One region of the Cellulomonas sp. A375-1 genome, then DNA from elsewhere that is predicted to be linked to it. Evidence: predicted binding sites of a transcription regulator. Region 1 holds the regulator's gene; the other holds the start of a gene.
What was found. Region 1 encodes HrcA, which represses chaperone genes, less so after heat shock. Its sites were predicted from a motif close to TTNGCACTCGNNNNNNNCGAGTGCNAA; they were not measured.
Positions count from the first base shown of each region.

Region 1 (4,568 bases):
CCGCGCTCCAGCCCTCTCCGCCGTTCGGGGGGGTCGTGCTCACGGTGTACCTCCTGGTGGTGGTCGTGCCGGGTCGCTCGTGCGAGCGTCTGCAGGCAGGGTAGTGGGTCCAGGTCGTCCACGGGTCCTGCACGGTTCCTTGACATGCCCCGTCGGCTTCGGTTCGCTTTCGGCGGGCCACCTCGGCCCGCCGTCACTGAAGGAGACGCATGAGCGACAACACGCCGCGACCGGAGGACGACAACCCGCCGGTCCCGCCTGCCGCAGAGGCGCAGCCGCAGCAGCCCGAGTCGCCCGCTGCTCCGTCCCAGCCGGCGAGTGCCTATCCGCCGCCGGCGGACCCGTACGGCACACCGCCCGCCGCAGGTGCCCCCGTGCCACCGCCGGGCGCCTACCCGCCGCCCCCGCCCGGCGCTTACCCGCCGCCCTACGGGGCGCCCCCCGCCGGGTACCCGCAGCCCGCAGGAGTCGACATCGGCTCCGGCTTCTCCTGGGCCTGGAAGGCGTTCACGCAGAACGCTCTCGCCTTCGTGATCGGCACGCTGCTGTGGGCGGTCGTCATCGGCGTCGTGTGGTCGGTCGTCTTCGCCGTGTTCGGTGGCTTCTCGCGGCTGGCCGACAACGCGGGCGCGAGCTACTTCGCGGTGGCCTCCACCGGCTTCGCCGGCATCGCCTCGACGCTCCTGTCGAGCCTGCTGTCCGGCCTGTTCATCGCCTCGCTGCTCGGTGCGGCGTTCAAGGTGGCCGACGGCCGTGCGGTCTCCGTGGGCGACCTGTTCGACTTCTCCGCCATCAGCCCGAAGTTCGTGCTCGCGCTGCTGTTCGCGATCGCGAGCCTCGTCGCAGGCCTGATCCCGTTCCTCGGGGCGCTCCTGTCGCTCGCGATCTACTACTTCGGCTTCTTCGCGTTCCACCTGTTGGTGGACCGAGCTCGACCCCCGGTCGACTCGATCAAGGAGAGCATCGCGCTGCAGACGAAGGACTGGGGCTCCTCGATCCTGACCGTCGTCATCACGTGGGTGATCACCTTCGTCGGTGCGCTCGTGTGCGGCATCGGCCTGCTCGTCGCGATCCCCGTGGCCGCGCTGTTCACCGTGTACTCGTTCCGCCGGCTGACGGGCGGGACCGTCACGGCTCGCGCGTGACCGCCTGGTACGCACGAGGGGCACCGCGGCCCGCCCGGGGTCGGGTGCCCCTCGTGCGTACGTGACCTTGTCGCGGGCCTCACGCCGTGACGAAGTCGATGAGCTCCTCGACGCGCCCGAGCAGCGAGGGCTCGAGGTCCGCGTAGCTGCGGACCGTACGCAGGATCCGCTTCCACGCCTGGGCGACGTCCGCCTGGTCGGCGGCGGGCCAGCCGAGCTCGCGCAGGATGGCGAGCTTCCACTCGGTGCCGCGCTCGATGGTCGGCCACGACTGCAGGCCGAGCCGCTCGGGGCGCACGGCCTGCCACACGTCCACGTAGGGGTGCCCCAGCACCAGCACGGTGTCTCGCGGCGCCGCGCGCAGCGCGTCGGCGGCGATCCTCGCCTCCTTCGAGCCGGGCACGAGGTGGTCGACGAGCACGCCGACGCGGCGGTCCGGGCTGGGGGCGAAGTCACGCAGAGCGTCCACGAGGTGGTCGACACCCTCGAGGAGCTCGACGACGACGCCCTCGATGCGCAGGTCGTCGCCCCAGACCTTCTCGACCAGCTCGGCGTCGTGCTTGCCCTCGACCCAGATCCGCGACCCGCGGGCGACGCGCGCCCGGGCCCCGTGCACGGCGCGCGAGCCGGAGGCGGTGCGCTCGGGGGCGCGGGGGGCCGTCGACGTCACCGGTGGCGTGAGGCGCACGGGCTCGCCGTCGACCCAGAACCCCGGGCCGAGGGGGAAGGTGCGGGTGCGTCCGTGCCGGTCCTCGAGGACCACCACGTGCTGGCCCCCCGACTTCTCGACGCGCACGACTGCGCCGACCCACCCGGTCGTGACCTCCTCGACGACGAGGCCGCGCTCCGCCGCCTGGGGCCGCGAGACCCGTGGTGCGCGGTGGTGCTCGGGGCGCGCGGCACCCGTCCCGCCGCCGAGCACGTCGCTGCCGTACCGATCCATCTCGACCTCCGTCCTCCGGTCCGTCACCCTAGGGGGCGTGGCGGACCGCACGGCCGGAACCGGACGGGCGCGGCGTAGGATTGGCACTCGGCAGGGTCGAGTGCTACACGCGGGGTGCGACCGGGCAGTGCCAGGGGAACGGCCGGACGGGTAGCGGTCGACGGGCGACGGCGAAGGACGGAGGCGGCGATGAGCGACGAGCGGCGGATGGACGTGCTGCGCGCGATCGTCGAGGACTACGTCGCGACGAGCGAGCCTGTGGGCTCGCGCGCCCTCGTCGAGCGCCACTCGCTCGGGGTGTCGTCGGCCACCATCCGCAACGACATGGCCGCGCTCGAGGACTCGGGGTACATCGCCCAGCCGCACACGTCCGCCGGTCGCATCCCGACCGACAAGGGCTACCGCGTCTTCGTCGACCGCCTGACGACCGTCAAGCCGCTGTCGGCGCCCGAGAAGCGCGCGATCGGCGCGTTCCTCGAGGACGCCGTCGACCTCGACGACGTCGTGGACCGCTCCGTGCGCCTGCTCGCGCAGCTCACCCACCAGGTCGCGGTCGTGCAGTACCCGTCGCTGCGGCGCTCGACGCTGCGGCACGTCGAGCTCGTCCCGCTCGCCCCGCGGCACCTGCTCGTCGTGCTCATCACCGACACCGGCCGCGTCGAGCAGCGCACGCTCGAGACGTCGCTCGACCTCACCGAGCCCGTCGTCGCGCAGCTGCGGGTCACGCTCAACGCGCGGGTCGCGGGCCGGCGCATCGGCGAGCTCGCGGGCCTCGTCGACGACCTGGCCGAGCAGTACTCCGCGGACGAGCTGGCGCTCCTGCGGCGGGTCGTCGGCGTGGTCGAGGAGACCCTCACGCAGGAGAGCGAGGAGCGGGTGGTGCTCGCGGGCACCGCGAACCTCGCGCGGGGCAACGACGACTTCGCACGCAGCCTCGGCCCGGTCCTCGAGGCGCTCGAGGAGCAGGTCGTCCTGATGCGCCTGCTGTCGGACATGGCGGAGGACAACGCGACCGTGTCCGTGCGCATCGGGCACGAGACCCGGCACGACGGGCTCGTCAGCACGAGCTTCGTGACCAGCGGGTACGGCGACGAGAGCGGCGCGTCGATCGCCCGCGTGGGCGCGATCGGCCCGACGCGCATGGACTATCCCGCGACCATGGCATCGGTGCGCGCCGTGGCCCGCTACCTCACCCGGATCCTCGCCGGGTGACTGCCTCCCGCACCCGGCACACCCAGACGACGAACACCCGGACGCCCAGGCGTCCTGACCGCCCGACGAGCCCGCCAGGAAGCGAGCACACCACCTCGTGAGCAACGACTACTACGAGATCCTCGGCGTCGCGCACGACGCGACGCCCGAGCAGATCAAGAAGGCCTACCGGAAGCTGGCGCGCGAGCACCACCCCGACGTGGCGGGCGACGACCCGGCCGCGGAGGACCGGTTCAAGGACGTCTCGCGCGCGTACGAGGTGCTCGGCAACCCCGAGAAGCGCCGCGCGTACGACCTGGGCGCCGACCCGTCGTCGCCCGGCGGCGGCATGGGCGGCGGCTTCGGGTTCCAGGACATCTTCGAGACGTTCTTCGGTGCGGCGACGGGTGCCTCGGCGCAGCGTGGGCCGATCCCGCGCTCGCGGCGCGGCCAGGACGCGCTCGTGCGGCTGGACCTCGACCTCACCGAGGTCACGTTCGGCGTGCACCGCGAGGTCGCGGTCGACACCGCGGTCCTGTGCCCCACCTGCCAGGGCTCGTGCTGCCGGCCCGGCACGTCGCCGCGCACGTGCGAGGTCTGCCACGGTCGCGGCACGGTGCAGCGGGTCGCGCGCTCGTTCCTGGGCCAGGTCATGACGAACCAGCCGTGCGCGGCCTGCCGCGGCTTCGGCTCGACCATCCCTGAGCCCTGCACGGAGTGCGCGGGCGAGGGTCGCGTGCGCTCGCGCCGCACGCTCGCGGTCGACGTCCCCGCGGGCGTCGACACGGGCACGCGCATCAAGCTCACGGGTCAGGGCGAGGTCGGCCCGGCCGGCGGCCCGGCCGGCGACGTCTACCTCGAGGTGCGCGAGCGTCGGCACGAGGTGTTCCAGCGTGACGGGGACGACCTGCACGCGACGCTCTCGGTGCCGATGACGGCGGCGGCACTCGGCACGGTGCTGACGCTCGACACGCTCGACGGCCCGCAGGAGGTCGACCTGCACCCCGGCACGCAGCCGGAGCAGGTCGTCACGCTCAAGGGCCTGGGCGTCGGGCACCTGCACGTGGGTGGGCGCGGCGACCTGCACGTGCACGTCGACGTGACGGTCCCGACCGCGCTGGACGACGAGCAGGTCGAGCTCCTGCAGCGCCTCGCGGCCCTGCGCGGCGAGGAGCGTCCGGAGGCGCGGTTCGCCGCGTCGCACCAGGGCGTCTTCAGCAAGCTGCGCGACAAGCTCGCCGGACGCTGAGGTGACGGCTCCCGTCTTCCTCGTCGAGCCGGGCAGGCTC
Region 1 covers NZ_LFKW01000101.1:23,790-28,357, reverse strand. Annotated here, with positions in the region: gene CWIS_RS10575 (DUF4870 domain-containing protein) at 1-43, opposite strand, end outside; gene CWIS_RS10570 (hypothetical protein) at 210-1,145, shown strand; gene CWIS_RS10565 (DUF3097 domain-containing protein) at 1,225-2,088, opposite strand; gene hrcA (heat-inducible transcriptional repressor HrcA) at 2,278-3,300, shown strand; gene dnaJ (molecular chaperone DnaJ) at 3,398-4,528, shown strand; gene CWIS_RS10550 (16S rRNA (uracil(1498)-N(3))-methyltransferase) at 4,530-4,568, shown strand, end outside.

Region 2 (4,568 bases), on a different contig from region 1:
GACCGCCGCGGCGCGCACGGTGAGCGCGGCGTCCGCGCCGGGCCGGTCGACGACCGTGCGCCGCCCGAGCTCGGTGAGCGCAGGCTCGAGCAGGTCGGTCCACCACCGCTCGAGCTCGACGGTCCCGGCGCCGGGCGGGATCGTCACGATGTCCCGGCAGGCCGCGGCGTCGCCCGCGAGCGCGGCGTCGACGAGCGCGGTCGGGGTGACGACGGCGCGCGACGCGCCCGCGAGGGTCCCCGTCGGTCGGGCCGCGAGGCTCCCTCCGGACCCTCCCTCGGGCACCTCGACGTCCGCGACGCTCGCGAGCCGTGCCGCATCACCGGGCGCGACACCGTCGAGCGTGAGCCGCCGCATGACCAGGAGGCGCTCGACGTCGGCCGCCGAGTAGCGCCGGTGCGAGCCGGCCGACCGTTCGGACGGCCCGAGCCCGTACCGGCGGTCCCACGTCCGCAGCGTCGCGGGCGCGACGCCGAGGCGCGCGGCGACCGCCGCCACCGTGAGCGGCGCGGCGTGGTGCGCAGGGGCACCGACCCGTCGGCCACCGTCGTCGCGCTCGGGTCCGGCCGAGCCGTCGTCGGGCGACAAGGTCATGGCGCGATTCTGCCAGGCCGTCCGGCCCAGAATCGCGCCCGGCAACCCATTGCGCGTCACCCGATCGTGTCAAAACGGCACAGACGCGGACACAGAACCGCGCCGCGACCTGTTATCGAACGAGTCTTGACCGGATTGTGGCGCGGTTGTAGCGTTCCGGTCACACGCCGTGACGACGTGGCACGACGACCTTGACAGCAGCAGTGAAGCCAGGACGAACCGATCGCCCGGATCCGCAGCCGGACGATCGACGAGGAGGACGCATGGCCGAGATCTCGCGCTTGCCCGGACCCGTGATGGACCTGTGGGAGTGGCAGTTCGAAGGCGCCTGCCGCGACGCAGACCAGGACCTCTTCTTCCACCCCGAAGGTGAGCGTGGATCCGCTCGCCGACGTCGCGCCGAGGCCGCCAAGGCCGTGTGCGCCACGTGCCCCGTGCTCGACCAGTGCCGCGAGCAGTCCCTCGCGGTGCGCGAGCCCTACGGCGTCTGGGGCGGCCTGTCCGAGGACGAGCGCGCCGCGCTGCTCGCCCAGCGGGGCCGCACCGTCGTCGCCCGCACCACCGCCTGAACCCCCGTCTGACCCGCGCCGGCTGAGCGCCCGCGGCCCCGAGCTCCGGACCCACCGGGGAACGTCGAAGGCCCCCGTCCATCAGGACGGGGGCCTTCGCGTCGCCTGACCCGCGGACGGGTCAGTGCAGGATCACTTGACGACGACCGCCAGGATGTCGCGCGCCGAGAGGATCAGGTACTCCTCGCCGGAGTACTTGACCTCGGTGCCGCCGTACTTCGAGTAGATGACCTTGTCACCGACAGCGACGTCGAGCGGGACGCGGTTGCCCTTGTCGTCGATCCGACCCGGACCGATCGCGAGGACCTCGCCCTCCTGGGGCTTCTCCTTGGCGGAGTCCGGGATGACCAGACCCGAGGCCGTCGTCGTCTCCGCCTCCAGGGGCTTCACGACGATCCGGTCCTCGAGCGGCTTGATGGAGACCGACACTGCGGACCTCCCCTTCGCGTGTGTTGAGTGGTTCAGTGGGTCGCGCCCAGCCACCGTCGTCGCGGGTGCCGGAGACCTGGCGCGTTGGCACACTCATACCGAGAGTGCCAGTTCCTCACTCTAGGAACCGCTTGGCACTCGGTCAAGGCGAGTGCTAACCCCAGCGCCGACGGGCCGGGCGCACGCCTGGAAGCAGGAGTGGAAGCACACGCCGGCCCGACGCGCGGAGCGGGTCCCGCGCAACGCCCGCAGGGTGCAAGGATCGCCGACATGGATGCCGACGGCCTCAGCCGGCTGCTCACCCCCGACGGGTGGGCGCTGCTGTCCGCCCTGCCCCCGTACGACGAGCGGCTCGCGATGCCGCTGGGCGAGCGGCTGCGCGCCGAGGGCCTGCACCCCTCCCTCGTCGCGGCCGCGCTGACGCAGTCGCGCCTGCGCGGCAAGGCGCACGCCAAGCTCGGCGACTTCGCCGACGGCATGCTGTTCACCGCGGCGGGCCTCGAGCAGGCGACCCGGCTCGAGGTCGGGGCGCACCACGCGCGCCGCTACCGCGACGCGGGCCTCACGCACGTGGCGGACCTCACGTGCGGGATCGGCGCGGACGCGCTCGCGTTCGCAGGGGTCGGCCTGCGCGTGACGGCCGCCGAGCTCGACGAGATGACCGCAGCCATCGCGACGGTGAACCTGCGGCACTTCCCCGAGGTCGAGGTCCGGCACACCGACGGGCTGAGCCTGGACCTGACGGGCGTCGACGGCGTGTACGCCGACCCCGCTCGTCGCACGGGCGGCGGTTCGCGCGTGCACGACCCCGCCTCCTACTCCCCGCCGCTGGACGCTGTTCTCGCGGTCCGCGAGCGCGTCCCCGCCCTCGGCCTCAAGCTCGGCCCCGGCATCGCGCACCGCGACCTGCCGGACGACGCGCGCGCCCAGTGGGTGTCCGTCGACGGCGACGTCGTCGAGCTCGGCCTGTGGTTCGGCCCGCTCGCTCCCGAGGGTCCGGGCCGCTCGGCGCTCGTCCTGCGGGGCGGGCAGCCGCACGTGCTCGCTCCCGACGAGGTCGCGCACGCGCATGTCGGGGCGATCGGCGCGTACCTGTACGAGCCCGACGGCGCGGTCATCCGCGCGGGGCTCGTCGGCGACGTCGCGCTCGACGTGCGCGGCCGGCTCGTCGACCCCACGATCGCCTACGTGACGTCCGACGAGCTGCAGGCGACCCCGTTCGCGACGGCCTACCGCGTCCTGGACCGGATGCCGTTCGGGCTCAAGCGCCTGCGCACCTACCTGCGCGAGCGTGGCGTCGGCCGCCTGACGATCAAGAAGCGCGGCACGGCGGTCGTGCCCGAGCAGCTGCGCCGGCAGCTCGACCTGCGGGGCGACGCGACCGCGACGATCGTGCTCACGCGCGTCGCGGGGCACCAGAGCGTCCTCGTCGTGGAGCCCGTCGGTGACGAGCTCGCGGGCACGAGCGCGCCGGGAGGCTCCTGATGGCCGCGCCCGTGCACCTGCCGTTCGCGAGCAGCGAACGCTCGACGGTCGGGCTCGAGTGGGAGGTCGCCCTCGTCGACGCCGACTCGGGGGACCTGCGCCAGGCCGCGCAGGCGATCTTCGACACCGTCGGCACCGATCATCCGAACATCACCCAGGAGCTGCTGCGCAACACGGTCGAGGTCTCGTCCGGCAAGTGCCGCACCGTGGGCGAGGCGGGCGCCGACCTGCGTCGTGCGCTCGACGAGGTCGCCGCGGCGGCCGCTCCCCTGCGGATCGACCTCATGGGCGGCGGCACGCACCCGTTCGCGCACTGGGCCACGCAGAAGGTCAGCGACAAGCAGCGGTACGCGACGCTCATCGACCGCACGCAGTGGTGGGGCCGGCAGATGCTCATCTACGGCGTGCACGTGCACGTCGGCATCGAGGACCGGGCCAAGGTCCTGCCGATCTCGCGCGCGATGCTCACGGTGTTCGCGCACATCCAGTCGCTGTCCGCGTCGTCCCCGTTCTGGGGCGGCAAGGACACCGGCTACGCCTCCAACCGCGCGCTGCTGTTCCAGCAGCTGCCGACGGCCGGGCTGCCGTACCAGTTCGACGAGTGGTCCCAGCTCGAGCAGTACGTCGGGGACATGCTGCACACCGGCGTGATCGACCAGTTCAACGAGGTCCGCTGGGACGTGCGCCCCGCGCCGCGGTTCGGGACGCTCGAGATGCGCATCGCCGACGGCGCGACGAACCTGCTCGAGGTCACCGCGATCGGCGCGCTCACGCACTGCTTCGTCGAGCACTTCTCGTCGTTGATCGACGCGGGCGAGCCGCTGCCGTCGATGCCCACGTGGTTCGTGCAGGAGAACAAGTGGCGCTCGGCGCGCTACGGCATGGACGCGATCATCATCACGAACGCGGCGGGCGACGAGGAGCTCGTCACGGACTCGGTCGCGCACTGGCTGACCGTGCTCGCGCCGGTCGCCGAACGCCTGGGGTGCTCCGAGGAGCTCGAGCAGGTCCGCGTGATCCTGCGTCGCGGCGCGTCCTACCAGCGGCAGCGGGCCGTCGCGCGCCGCAACGCGGGCGAGCTCGACGCGGTCGTCGCCTCCCTCGTCGCCGAGCTGCGCGCAGGCAAGCCGCTGTAGGCCGCTGGACGCCGCTAGTACCTGCTCGCGAGCGGGGCGATCCAGCGCCAGGTGTCCAGCATCGCGTCGGCGACCAGCGCCACCTCGGCGTGCCGCGACGGCGGCGCGACGACGCCGACGACGTAGGCCCAGCCGTCCCGGTCGATGTGGGTGTCCGCGAACATCGTCCCTCCCCCGTCGAGGAGCACCGTCAGTCGCCACCCGGTCCCGGCTGCGGTCTCGACGCGCTCGACCGGACCCAGCCACGTCCAGCTCGGTGGGGTCTGCGTGCGCAGCGCGTCCGGACGACGCGCTGCCTCGAGGATCGGACGACCGTCCTGGAGGGCGCCCACGGCACCCAGCGACATGATCGTGA
Region 2 covers NZ_LFKW01000030.1:18-4,585, forward strand. Annotated here, with positions in the region: partial or broken gene CWIS_RS02885 (MerR family transcriptional regulator) at 1-594, opposite strand, end outside; gene CWIS_RS02890 (WhiB family transcriptional regulator) at 858-1,163, shown strand; gene groES (co-chaperone GroES) at 1,296-1,592, opposite strand; gene CWIS_RS02900 (class I SAM-dependent methyltransferase) at 1,863-3,077, shown strand; gene CWIS_RS02905 (glutamate--cysteine ligase) at 3,077-4,213, shown strand; gene CWIS_RS02910 (hypothetical protein) at 4,228-4,568, opposite strand, start outside.
Region 2: the regulator HrcA is predicted to act here: its motif matches at 1,724-1,750, upstream of groES (co-chaperone GroES).